DNA from 4 places in the Priestia megaterium genome. Region 2 is predicted to be linked to each of the others. Evidence: riboswitches for the same ligand, from Rfam matches in the RefSeq annotation. Region 2 holds a riboswitch; each other region holds the start of a gene.
The links. Region 2 has a riboswitch for cobalamin ahead of CEQ83_RS12875 ((2Fe-2S) ferredoxin domain-containing protein). Riboswitches for the same ligand answer to the same signal wherever they lie in the genome.
Positions count from the first base shown of each region.

Region 1 (3,107 bases), 2.3 Mb from region 2:
ACGGTGATAATCAAACATGATCCTTACCCAAACAGCCACAAAGAATATATTCAACAGTTTTTCCGTACGGTGAGTCCGGACGTGGAATACCATCACACGTACACAAAAGTGATGCTTCAAAAAGAGAGAAATATCCCTCTGATTATTCGCGAATTGATTCAATGCGGCATCGATATTTATCAAGTTCACGTAGAAGAACCTTCTTTAGAAGAAATCTTTTTGCAAAAAAACATTGTGGATCATTCACAGGTAAGTTAATGGGCAAAAGTCCGTTGGCTTACTACTCATCCTGAATACGTTATTTATAAATACCAGTTAGGAAGCCTCTGACAAAAACATGTTCATTTTCCCAAGAAACTGATAAGATAGCTAATGACATTTAAAAATAAGAAAGGATTTCGATTATGTTATCAGCTATTAATTCAGTAGACTATACCATTTTCCATGCGGTGAATCAGTATGCCTCGCATGTGAAGTTTGTAGATTCGCTAATGGTATTCTTTGCAGATTATGCCCAGTATGTACTTATTGTTTTACTCGGCTTGTTTTTACTTATTAATAAAAACGGCAGCCGTGTTGTAGCATTTCAAGCTTTATGTGCTTGTGCCACAGGAGTCATTATCAATAAAGTGATTAGTTTATTTGCTTATCGAGATCGTCCGTTTATCTCTCACCACGTGAATCAGCTTATTGATCACGCCGCGAATTCTTCATTTCCAAGCGATCATGCTACATCTGCATTAGTTATCACTTTTACCATCTGGCTGCATTTCAAACGTTCAGGGCGCATGTGGGTTGTCATGGGTGCACTCATTGCATTTTCACGGGTATGGGTTGGCGTTCACTATCCATTCGATGTGTTAACAGGAGCCGTTTTAGGCTGCGTGCTGGCGCTGTTTATTCATTATGTTATTTTTAATACGAAACTGATGAGGGCTATTACCAACTTGTCTATTTTTCGAAAATCAGCTTATGACGAACAGTCTCAATATTATTAAGAAAAAGTCGCATATACGCGGCTTTTTTTATTGGAAAATTTTTAATGTATTTAACACTTGTTTTTTAAAATTAAATTGTGTACAATTAAATTACAGAAACGATAAATAAAAAATTTTAATAAAATTACTAAAAAAGAGGAGAGATTTATACATGAAAGCTTTATATGAAACGACAGTCGTTAACACAGGTGGAAGAACAGGAGAAGTTCATTCTTTAGATAATATCTTTAATTTAGACGTTGCAACACCTCCAGCGCTTGGTGGAGAAGCAACAACAGCAACAAACCCAGAGCAGCTATTTGCAGCTGGATACAGTGCTTGTTTCAACAGCGCGTTAGAATTTATGTTGAAAAAACATAACGTAGAAATTAAAAGCAGTGAAGTAAAAGCTACGGTTCAGCTGCTTCCAGATAAAGCTGATCAAGGAGTGAAAATTGCTGTAGCGCTTGAAGCTCATATCGAAGGTTTAGATTTAGAAACAGCTAAAAAATATGTAGACCTAGCCCACTCATACTGCCCGTATTCAAAAGCAATCAGCGGCAACGTAGACGTAACGGTAGAAGTAGTTTAATTGCTTTAAAAAGCCCTGCTAAGCATGTAAAGCTCAGCAGGGCTTTTTTATTTGAATTTTCTCTATTCATTTGTAAGGAGTACTAGTATAATGAGGAAGAAAATGAATCATTCGCACAGTTTAGGTGCTCTTACATAGCGTAAGAGGTAACAGGGAATCGAGTGCAAATCTCGAGCGGTCCAGCCACTGTAAGCAGGGAGTTTTCTATCTTATCGTCACTCAAAACGGGGAAGGCGGTAGAAAATGATGATCTCAAGCCAGGAGACCTACCTATTCTGTACACTTGACTCTTCTAGGAAAGAGGCGGTGTATCAAGGTACGCAGTGAGCAATTACTGTTTATTTTCATATGCCGACACATCCTCAATTTCTATAGAATTGAGGCTTTTTTACGTTTTATTTTAAAAAAAGGAGTGTAGGAAATGGAAGGTTTATCAGTTTTTTTACTTGTCTTTTTATTAGGAATCAGGCACGGATTAGATGCAGATCACTTAGCTTTTATTGATGGCCAGACCCGATATAATTGGCGAATGGGCAGCCGTTTTGCTCCGTGGGTCGGAACGCTGTTTTCACTAGGTCATGGAGGAATGGTGGCCGTCACGGCCGGGGTGCTGGGCGTAGTGATGAAGAATTTTACGTTTCCAGCATATTTCGATCATTTTGCATCTTGGGTATCTATCATCTCTCTCTTTCTGATTGGGACATTAAACACATATCATTTGCTTCGAACTAAAAACAAAGAAGAAGAGTTTCAGGTGAGCGGGTTAAAAGGGAAGTTTATTCCGAAAATCGCAAAAGGAACAACGAATCCTTTTTTAATTATTCTTGTAGGAGCGCTGTTTGCCCTAGCGGCTGAAACGGTCAGTCAAACGGCCGTGTGGTCTCTAGCTGTAGGGAACGCAGGCAAATATACGCCGCTTTTATTAGGACTAGTATTTATGTTTGGTATGATGCTGACAGATACAATCGATTCACTGATTGTACATAAAATGGTGAATGAATCGAGTAAGTTTGGGCAATCTGCTTCCCGCTTGATGGGCTGGGTTATTGTTATCCTCGCATACGGGGTGTCCTTCTACTTAGCATTCACTTTCTTTAATCCATGGGCCGAAGTAAACTTTGAAATGGTTGGCGTTATTTTGTTTGTTTTTTTAGTGTCTATGTTTGTTTTTGTAAGTGTGAAGTCAAAAGGGAAAAATATCAAAATAAATGTCAATTAATAAAATGAAAGCTTTAATCTGTTGAAGATTGAAGCTTTTTTGTATAAATTTGTTGAAGTTTATGGCTATTTTCGGTCGGTTATGAATAAGTTAAAGTATTATCTGTATTTTAAGGATGGAAAATTGTCTGAAAACCATTATAATTAAGGATAATTTAAGGTCGTTATGTGAAACGTAGAACATACTCATACGTACGATAAATAAAAGCAATGAATGCACAAGCAGCAGGGGTTGTTTGGAGGAGGAATTGATTTGAGTCAGGTAATGGTAGAACAAAGCGTATTTAGTTATTTAAAAGAACATGAACAAGAGATGCTCG
Region 1 is NZ_CP023317.1:285,322-288,428, forward strand. Features, by position in the region: gene CEQ83_RS01545 (ABC transporter ATP-binding protein) at 1-258, shown strand, start outside; gene CEQ83_RS01550 (undecaprenyl-diphosphatase) at 405-998, shown strand; gene CEQ83_RS01555 (organic hydroperoxide resistance protein) at 1,150-1,569, shown strand; cobalamin riboswitch at 1,675-1,857, shown strand; gene CEQ83_RS01560 (HoxN/HupN/NixA family nickel/cobalt transporter) at 1,991-2,788, shown strand; gene CEQ83_RS01565 (M20 family metallopeptidase) at 3,020-3,107, shown strand, end outside.
Region 1: another riboswitch for cobalamin. It lies ahead of CEQ83_RS01560 (HoxN/HupN/NixA family nickel/cobalt transporter); the one in region 2 lies ahead of CEQ83_RS12875 ((2Fe-2S) ferredoxin domain-containing protein).

Region 2 (3,107 bases):
TATTTACAGGGACCATCCTTATGCATCAAACATCTGTTCATGTGTATAAAGATGCAGGTAAAGCTGAGCGAAATCAAGATAATATAGAAATTCGATTGGATGAAAAAGTACATAGCGCAGAAGATGTTCGCAGTCTTGGAATTGAAGTCGGCGACTTTGTTTCGTTTGATCCTCGTGTAGAAATAACAAAAAGCGGTTTTATTAAATCTCGTCATCTCGATGATAAAGCAAGCGTAGCTTTATTGCTTCAGCTCATGAAAACAATTCAAGAAGAGCAGATCGAACTGCCATACACTACGCACTTTCTTATTTCAAATAATGAAGAAATTGGATACGGAGGAAATTCTAATATTACGCCTCAAACGGTAGAATACTTAGCGGTTGATATGGGTGCCATGGGAGATGGACAATCTACTGATGAATACACCGTGTCTATTTGTGTAAAAGATTCAAGCGGCCCATATCATTACGGTTTGAGAAAGCATTTGGTGGAGCTAGCTAAGCAGCATGATATTCAGTACAAATTAGATATTTATCCGTTTTACGGATCAGATGCTTCTGCTGCTATTCGTGCCGGGCATGACATCGTACACGGCTTAATTGGTCCAGGAATTGATTCTTCTCATGCGTTTGAGAGAACGCATCAAGATTCATTAAACCATACGTACAAGCTTCTTTACCACTATGTGCAATCGAACATGGTTCTGCTTTAAGAAAGGAATATTTAATTAGTGTATTTTTATGCAAAACAAAGAGCAGTACGGGACTGTGATGTCTGTACTTTCCTTTCCTAAAAAAGAAGCCGGCTGTCCGGCTTCTTTTTTTAATAAATACTATATATTTTTTTACTGGTGAAGCAACAGTTGGTAAAAAAAGCACCTTTTTTAAAGAGGTATAATACGGCTTAAACCTTTTGTACATTTTGTTCATTTACAGAAGTTAAAATGTTTTTAAATTTTTAAAAGTTTCTTGTGACAAGTTTTGTAGAATGGGTTTTCAAAAGGATATGGTTTCGTCATAATGTGGATATAGCGATCACTACAATAATCGGAGGCGAATCTTTTCATGTGGGTACTGACGGTATATGCTGGAAAAGAAATGAAAATGTTTGAATTTGAAACTGAAACGCAGGCGAGAGAAGCTTTTGCAAAAACAAATGGCTGTAAAGTTCTTTCAGAAGTCGTGTATTATAATGATCCTCATTTAACATTAGTAGCTATATAATGAAAAAACAAGAGCTGACTTTATGCTCTTGTTTTTTCATAGCTTCTTGTATCTTACGAAAAGAATAGAGTTGAAATAAAAAAAAATGTACGCTATGATATGGTAGTTACTTCTATTATTCTGATAGTTTAAAAGGTTCATATATATCAAACAGCAACAGTAAAGATGCCAAGAAGGCTTAATAGGGAAACTGGTGAAAGACCAGTACTGCCCCCGCAACTGTAAGTGTGGACGAACGAGTATAACCACTGTGGAAAAATCACGGGAAGGTTCTCAAGTAGAATGATACACAAGTCAGGAGACCTGTCTTTATTGTGAAGTTTCTATTTCTCCGGGGAGCGGGAAGGGAAACGTTGGCTTAAAGTGGCATTCGTGTACACTTTTATTCTGACGTTTTACCCGCTCGCATATTAGCGAAGCGGGTTTTTCTCGTAGCACAAAACTACATATCGTGCAAAAAAGGTGCGCAATGTTCACATTGCGTTAAATGGGAAGTCTGGTGTGAAGCCAGCGCGGTACCCGCCACTGTGAAGAGGAGCTGATTGCATATGCCACTGTATTCGGGAAGGCGCAATCAAGTGATGAATCGAAGTCAGGAAACCAGCCTTTTTCTAATGCGAAGCTTACCCTACGGGATATAGGTGGAAGTGCAAAAACTTAGTTTGAATTTTTCTGCGCCTCTATCATTGATAGAGGCGTTTTTTTAGTAAAGGAGCGAATAAGTGTGACGACGTGGAACTTAAATGGAACAAAACATCACGTATTGATTTGTAATGGAAGCAGCTGTATGAGAAAAGGTGGAGAAGAAGCCACTCAAGCTATTCGAAATAAAGTGACTGAACTGAATCTAGATGAAGCGGTTCACACAACCCGTACGCGCTGTAACGGAAGATGCAAAGATGCTCCTGTAGCTATCGTGTACCCTTCAGGAGATTGGTACAAGCAGGTCACTGAAAACGTAGCTCATCGAATTGTTGAAGAACATTTAGCAGGAGGCTGCAGTATAAAGGAATCACTTATTTATGAATATGATCAAAACGGTTTTGTTTCTCCGGAAAAGAGTGACTCCATAGAAGGAATTGACAAAGTAAAAAGTAACGCATAAAGGAGGAGCTAGCATGAAAGGTAAACTGTTAGTTATTGGATTCGGCCCAGGAAGCTTTGAACATATTACACAGCGAGCAAGAGAAGCCATTCAAGAAAGTGATATGATCATTGGTTATAAAACCTATGTGGAATTAATTCAAGGACTATTAACGAATCAGCAAATTATTAGTACAGGAATGACCGAAGAAGTAAGCCGTGCACAAGAAGCCGTAAAGCAAGCTGAAGCGGGAAAAACCGTGGCGGTCATTTCAAGCGGAGATGCAGGAGTATACGGAATGGCCGGCCTTGTGTATGAAGTGTTGATTGAAAAAGGATGGAAAAAAGAAACGGGCGTAGAGCTGGAAGTGATTCCTGGCATTTCGGCTATTAATTCATGCGCATCCCTCCTTGGGGCGCCCGTGATGCATGATGCCTGTACGATTAGTTTAAGTGACCACCTTACGCCTTGGGAGTTAATCGAAAAACGAATCGAAGCAGCTGCACAAGCAGATTTTGTAGTAGCTTTTTATAATCCGAAAAGCGGAAGACGCACAAGACAAATTGTGGAAGCGCAAAGGATTTTATTAAAATACCGTTCCCCCGATACGCCTGTTGGTCTTGTGAAAAGCGCTTATCGTGACCGTGAAGAAGTGGTAATGACCAATTTAAAAGACATGTTAAATCATGAAATAGGCATGCTGACTACCGTTGTTGTCGGAAATTCATCTACGTTCTTTTACGATGACTTAATGATTACACCGCGCGGGTATCAGCGTAAATATACCCTCAACCAAACA
Region 2 is NZ_CP023317.1:2,559,244-2,562,350, reverse strand. Features, by position in the region: gene CEQ83_RS12880 (M42 family metallopeptidase) at 1-713, shown strand, start outside; gene CEQ83_RS27075 (hypothetical protein) at 1,066-1,224, shown strand; cobalamin riboswitch at 1,371-1,549, shown strand; cobalamin riboswitch at 1,668-1,847, shown strand; gene CEQ83_RS12875 ((2Fe-2S) ferredoxin domain-containing protein) at 1,949-2,329, shown strand; gene cobJ (precorrin-3B C(17)-methyltransferase) at 2,343-3,107, shown strand, end outside.

Region 3 (3,107 bases), 2.1 Mb from region 2:
CGCCCGGATTCTTTGTAATAATAATTTTTCCGTCTTCCGTAATTTCCTCTGTTACGACCGTTGTACTTTGGTTTTGCGTGATTTCTGTACATAAGTTACTGCAGTAAATCATGCCCGCGTGTCGGTTTTGATTAGCTCGGTTAACCGTATCACGATAGAACATATAAGGAGTTCCGGTTTCAAGCTGCGAAAGCATAATGCGCTTGAAGATCTCAATAGCAGGCACTGTTTCTCTTGAAAGCTGTTCATTGTTTACACACTCAGCGTAACGAGTGCGGAACGAACCGCTGCCTTCTTCTTCATCATAAAAATCTTCTAACGAGTAGCCCATCAGCGTACGAACTTCGTGAGGATCGAATAAGTGCCAGTCTTCACGTGCTTCTACTTTTTCCATAAACAAATCTGGCAAACATACGCCAGTGAATAAATCATGCGTGCGCTGGCGTTCATCACCATTGTTCAAACGCGCGTCTAAGAATGAAAAAATGTCTTTATGCCAAACATCTAAATATACAGCAATAGCTCCTTGTCGTTGACCTAGCTGATCGACACTTACAGCCGTATTATTTAGCTGTTTCATCCATGGAATTGTTCCTGATGATACGCCTTTAAAACCTTTTATATCACTTCCTCGGCTTCTAATATGACCGAGGTAGACACCAATTCCGCCTCCATTTTTACTAAGCGTGGCCAAATCTGTATTGCTATCATAAATACCGCGTAAGCTGTCATCAATCGTATCAATAAAGCAGCTAGATAGCTGTCCGTAGCTCTTTCCTGCGTTTGAGAGTGTTGGTGTGGCAACCGTCATATATAGACTAGAAAGCGCCCAGTACGCTTCTTTTACTAATGCTGTTCGATTTTCTTTCTTTTCTTGAGACATCAGCGTCATAGCAATGATAAGAAAACGTTCTTGCGGTAATTCGTATACACGCTTATCATGTGATGTCGCTAAATAGCGATCTGCTAATGTCAGCAATCCAATGTATGTAAATAAACGATCGCGTTCAGGAATAATGACTGAAGCAATTTCATTAATTTCTTCTTCTGTATATGTTTTTAATAGCTGTTTATTATAAATGCCGATTTTTGTTAGTTCTTGAATAAGCTGATAAAACGAACCGTACTTCTCTTTTTTATCATAACCTCGGTTGTCCGCTGCTTTTCGATATAGTTCGTTTAAGTAGACGTCTGCCGCCACGTACGTCCAATCTGGTTCTTCCATTGAAATACGCTCTAGGGCTGCCAAAATTAGTACGTTTGCAACCTTTTCGTCCGTCATATTTTCCTTTACTGTAACAGTTTGAATAACCTTTTCCTCATACAAAGAAAAATCAAGTTGCGTAAATTCTTTTTTTAAACGTTCAATATATGCAGTTAATTCATGTAGAATTGTAGGCTTTAATGTATTCACCATAAATATGGCTCCTCTCTTCACTTCAAAATAAAAAATCGCTCACCGTACCTCGGTGAGCGAATAGAACGAAGATAGAAGAAGACACTAAGTCTTTTCTCAATCCTCGCTCTACCCTCTCACCTCCCGAAGAAGATAAAACGACATAAAAAAGGCAGGTCTCCTGACTTATGCTTCTTTTTACTTTAAGGCCTTCCCATGATGTTTACTCACAGTGGATCTCCTTATTTCATCAGCATTCACAGTTGCGGGGACAGCTTTGGATTTTCACCAAATTCCCTTTTAAGTCTTTTTATCAGACACCTTTTTCACTGGAAAACACAAAATATAGTATTTTATTATTGTTTAACAAACAACATATTGTGTTATGTTATAAACACATTATATAGGACAACTTAGAAAACTATCAACCTATTTTCAAAAATAATTTTGTTTTTTACGATAAAATCCTTCGACTTTTTTCATCAAACTACTCCATCATAACATGTTTTGACACGCTTGATGGAACAATGTGCTCTTTTTAAAAAATTTGTCCTATTTTTCTACTAAACATTGCCAACATCAATAAAAAAACCGTTTTTCATAAAAAACGGTTTTTAATTATTTGTATTCTTTTTCAAATGCTGTGATTGTTTTGATAAACTTTTTATCAATATCGTATCCTATCCCCGGTTTTTCCTTCACCTTTATTACTCCGGCTTCTACCTCTACTTCGGGCTTAATAATATCTTTTTCCCAATAGCGAGACGACGCAGAAATGTCACCTGGTATCGTGAAAGAAGGCAGTGTGGCAAGGGCGATGTTATGAGCTCGTGAAATCCCGGCTTCTAACATTCCGCCAACCCAAAGCCTTACACCGTGTAGGGCGCATAAATCATGAATTTTTTTTGCTACAGACATTCCGCCAACTCGACCGATTTTCACATTGATAATCTTGCAGCTTTTTTGTTCGATTGCATGACGTGCATCTTCATAGCTCACAATACTTTCATCTAAGCAAATCGGCGTCTTCATTTGCTTTTGTAATAATCGATGATCAAGGATATCATCCGAACTTAACGGCTGTTCGATCATCATTAAATTCAATTCATCTAGTTTTTTCAATGAATCACTATCGCTTAACGTATAGGCTGAATTGGCATCAGCCATAAGAGGAATGCTTGGAAATTCATCTCGAATTTGTTTCAGTAGCTCATAGTCAGCGCCTGGCTTAATTTTCACTTTAAAGCGCTTATAACCATCTTTCATATAAGTCTTTATTTGTTCTTTCATGATGGAAATATCATTTAAGCCAACTACCACTCCAGCTTCTACAGCAGGCCTTATTCCGCCAATTACTTCAGCTAAGGGCTTATTTTGGCGCTTTGCATACAAATCCCATACAGCACAGTCCAAAGCTGCTTTAGCCATGTTGTTCCGCTTTAGAGGTTTGAATAACTTTTGAACATCCTCTGGTTTTTGAAGCTGCTGGTGAAGAAGCGAAGGAATTAAAAAATCGTCTAACATATGAAAACATGTCTGAATCGTTTCTTCCGTATACCAAGGAGATGAAAAAGCAACGACTTCTCCCCATCCTGTAAATCCTTTTTCATCTTCTACTTCAAGCAAAATCAATTCTCGATCCTGGACCGTACCATAGCTTGTTGAAAAAGGAGAAAGAAGCTTCATGTCAATTTTATAAAGATGTACTTTT
Region 3 is NZ_CP023317.1:4,638,554-4,641,660, forward strand. Features, by position in the region: gene CEQ83_RS23735 (ribonucleoside-diphosphate reductase subunit alpha) at 1-1,417, opposite strand, end outside; cobalamin riboswitch at 1,551-1,736, opposite strand; gene menC (o-succinylbenzoate synthase) at 2,015-3,107, opposite strand, start outside.
Region 3: another riboswitch for cobalamin. It lies ahead of CEQ83_RS23735 (ribonucleoside-diphosphate reductase subunit alpha); the one in region 2 lies ahead of CEQ83_RS12875 ((2Fe-2S) ferredoxin domain-containing protein).

Region 4 (3,107 bases), 810 kb from region 2:
CTCTTCGAACTCTGAATAGCACATATGCGTGTGAATTTGCGTCTCGTTTTGCACCGATACCGTGGCTAGTTTGAACGCATACACCGCCGCGTTCAAGTAGCTTTCCCAGTTTTCTCGTTTTAACGGCAGTCCTTCACGCAGCGCCGGTTCATCTACTTGAATCATTGAGATGCCCTGACTTTCAAGTGCTTCCACTTCTTTTCTAAGAGCAAGCGCAATTTGATTGGCCACGTCGTAGCGTGAGATATCATCACGTACAAACGACCAGTTTAAAATTGTAATTGGCCCCGTCAGCATTCCTTTAACAGGCTTATTGGTTAGAGACTGTGCGTAGACCGTTTCTTTGATTGTCATCGCCTGCTCGTACGAGACATCTCCGTAAATAAGCGGCGGCTTCACGCAGCGAGAACCGTATGATTGCACCCAGCCAAACTTCGTAAACTGAAAACCTCCTAATTTTTCACCGAAGTATTCAACCATGTCCGTGCGCTCAAACTCTCCGTGCACAAGGACATCTAAGCCGATGTTTTCTTGAATTTCAATCCATTTTTTGATTTCAGCGTTAATGTACGCTTCATATGCTTCATCGCTTAACTCTCCTTTACGCCACTTCAGACGCTCTTTTCGCACTTCTTTTGTTTGCGGAAAGCTTCCAATTGTTGTCGTTGGAAGAAGCGGCAGTTGAAATGCTTCTTGCTGAACGCGTTGACGTACGTCAAACGGCGCTTGGCGCTCCGCTTTATAGCTGTGCAGCTGCTTCAGCTCTTTTTGAACGTCTTGATGGTTTCGAAAAGATGATCCATTTAATGCTTGAATCGCTTGTTTGCTTACACTTATTTCTTTTTCAATTGCTTCTTTTCCTTGCTGCACCGCTTTTGTTAAAAGCGTGATTTCCTTCAGCTTTTCATCTGCAAAAGACAGCGCGTTTTTTAGAATTGGCTCAATGGTTTTTTCGCTTTTCACCGTGACAGGAACATGTAATAAACTTGATGAAGGCTGCAGAATCAAACGGTCTTTTGATACAGCTTCTTCAATTTCACTGATTGTTAAAAGCTGTTCGTCCAAGTTTTCACGCCAAATGTTTCGTCCGTCAATCACTCCTGCTGCCAGCACTTTATCAGTTGGAAAACCATATTTATTAAGCGCCGTGAGATTTTCGCCTCGGTCATGTACAAAATCCAATCCAATTCCGTGAACAGGAAGAGCAACTACTTCTTTATAGTAATCTACGCTGTCAAAGTACGTCTGCAAAATGACTTTTACATTCGGTGCCGCTTTTTTCAAAGCTTCATAGACTTCTTTATACAGTGCCAGGTCTTCTTTTGATAGCGTTGTAGCTAAAATCGGCTCATCTATTTGTACCCACTCGACCCCTTCTGCCTCCAGCTCCGCTAAGATTGTTGCATAAAGAGGAACAAACTGTTCAACTACTTTTTTAAACTCACTTTTTTTATATCCTTTTGACAGCTTCACAAATGTTACTGGACCTAAAATAACGGGTTTGCCTTTGATATTCAGCTTTTGTTTTGCTTCTTTGTAAAATTGAAGCGGACGATTTTCTACAAGGGCAGGCGTACATTCGTCAAGCTCTGGTACGATATAGTGATAATTTGTGTTAAACCATTTTGTCATCGTAGAGGCTACCGCACCTTTTGTTCCTCGGGCGATGTCAAAATACGTTTCAAGGGATACCGGGCCTCCGTTATATTCAAAGCGCTTTGGCACCAAACCAAACATAGCGGCTGTATCTAACACGTGATCGTATAAGCTAAAATCGCCGACTGGAATTAATTCAATTCCTGCGTCACGCTGTTTTTTCAGATGCCCAAGACGAAGAGCTTCAATTTCCTGAAGAAAGATATCTTTCTCTATCTTTCCTGCCCAAAACTGCTCAAGCGCTTTTTTCCATTCTCGTTTTTCACCAATTCTTGGATAACCTACATTTGAACTTTTTACACTGCTCATTTTTTCCACTCCCTATATATTTTTTTATCGCTAAACTAAAAAATCTCCCTTTTCGAAATGAAAAGAGAGATGATACGCATACTTAACTAAAGTTGAGATAGCCTGTTTTTCTCAACACGTATTCCTCACTCCTCTCTATATCCCGTAGAGCTTAAGTGCATACAACAGGCAGGTCTCCTGACTTAGGTTCATCGCTTCCTATCCCTTCCCATTTCAACATGAAACAGTGGTTAATAAGTTGCTCCCCATTACAGTGGCGGGACCGCGCCGGCTTTTCACCGGTCTTCCCTTTTAAGCTGCGTACATTCGTTACACAGCACCTGATGCATTTCTATGAAATTGTTCATTCAAAACATATTCACATAAAATAAAAAGCCTCTCTATCATGAATAGAGAGGCATAGTATCTATGAAATCCTCTCTTATTTTTCAAAGCTGTACGCTTTGCAGGATGTAGCACCTTTTTAACAAGATTGTTAAATGGTTGCCGGGCTTCACAGGGCCAGTCCCTCCGCCTCTCTCAATAAGAGTTTTAATTGTTTATAATATTTTGAATGTAGAGTCATCTTAACACCTTACATTTATGTTGTCAAAAGAAATTTCAAAAAAATTAGTTTTCAGGAGGCGTTGACGCTAATTTTTGCCTTAATAATTTGTAATCATCTTTTCGATGTGTTTCGATCAAGTCTTTTGCTCCTTGATGATACCCTGAAGAATAGATGTACTCTACCGCCGTTTCGATAAGCATTCTCTTTTCTTCCGCACATTCTCGGTCCATTAGGGGGAACAGTCTACCTAAAAGGTCATTTAAATCTTCCTTAATAAAACGATTAAGTCCTTCTTGCATCTTTTCGTTTGCCATGATAGCTCCTCCATTTGCTGTGTATCTTCTAAGCCTCTATAAACAGGCAGTTCACTGTAAATTTCAAGATAAAGTTAAGCCATTAAACAGTATATCAAGTGAATGTTTTTCTTCAATTACATATGTAATACAAATATATGACAAATACAGAGAATATATCATCATTCACTATCTATTATAACGTTTGACTGAGCCTTCTGCTACAAGGTTTCTTTAAACATTATGCACAATCTTCCAAAAGCCTGCCTGTGAATCACAGGCAGGCTCTCCATTAAACATAA
Region 4 is NZ_CP023317.1:3,371,352-3,374,458, forward strand. Features, by position in the region: gene metE (5-methyltetrahydropteroyltriglutamate--homocysteine S-methyltransferase) at 1-1,965, opposite strand, end outside; cobalamin riboswitch at 2,116-2,304, opposite strand; SAM riboswitch class I at 2,384-2,494, opposite strand; gene CEQ83_RS17275 (hypothetical protein) at 2,575-2,826, opposite strand.
Region 4: another riboswitch for cobalamin. It lies ahead of metE (5-methyltetrahydropteroyltriglutamate--homocysteine S-methyltransferase); the one in region 2 lies ahead of CEQ83_RS12875 ((2Fe-2S) ferredoxin domain-containing protein).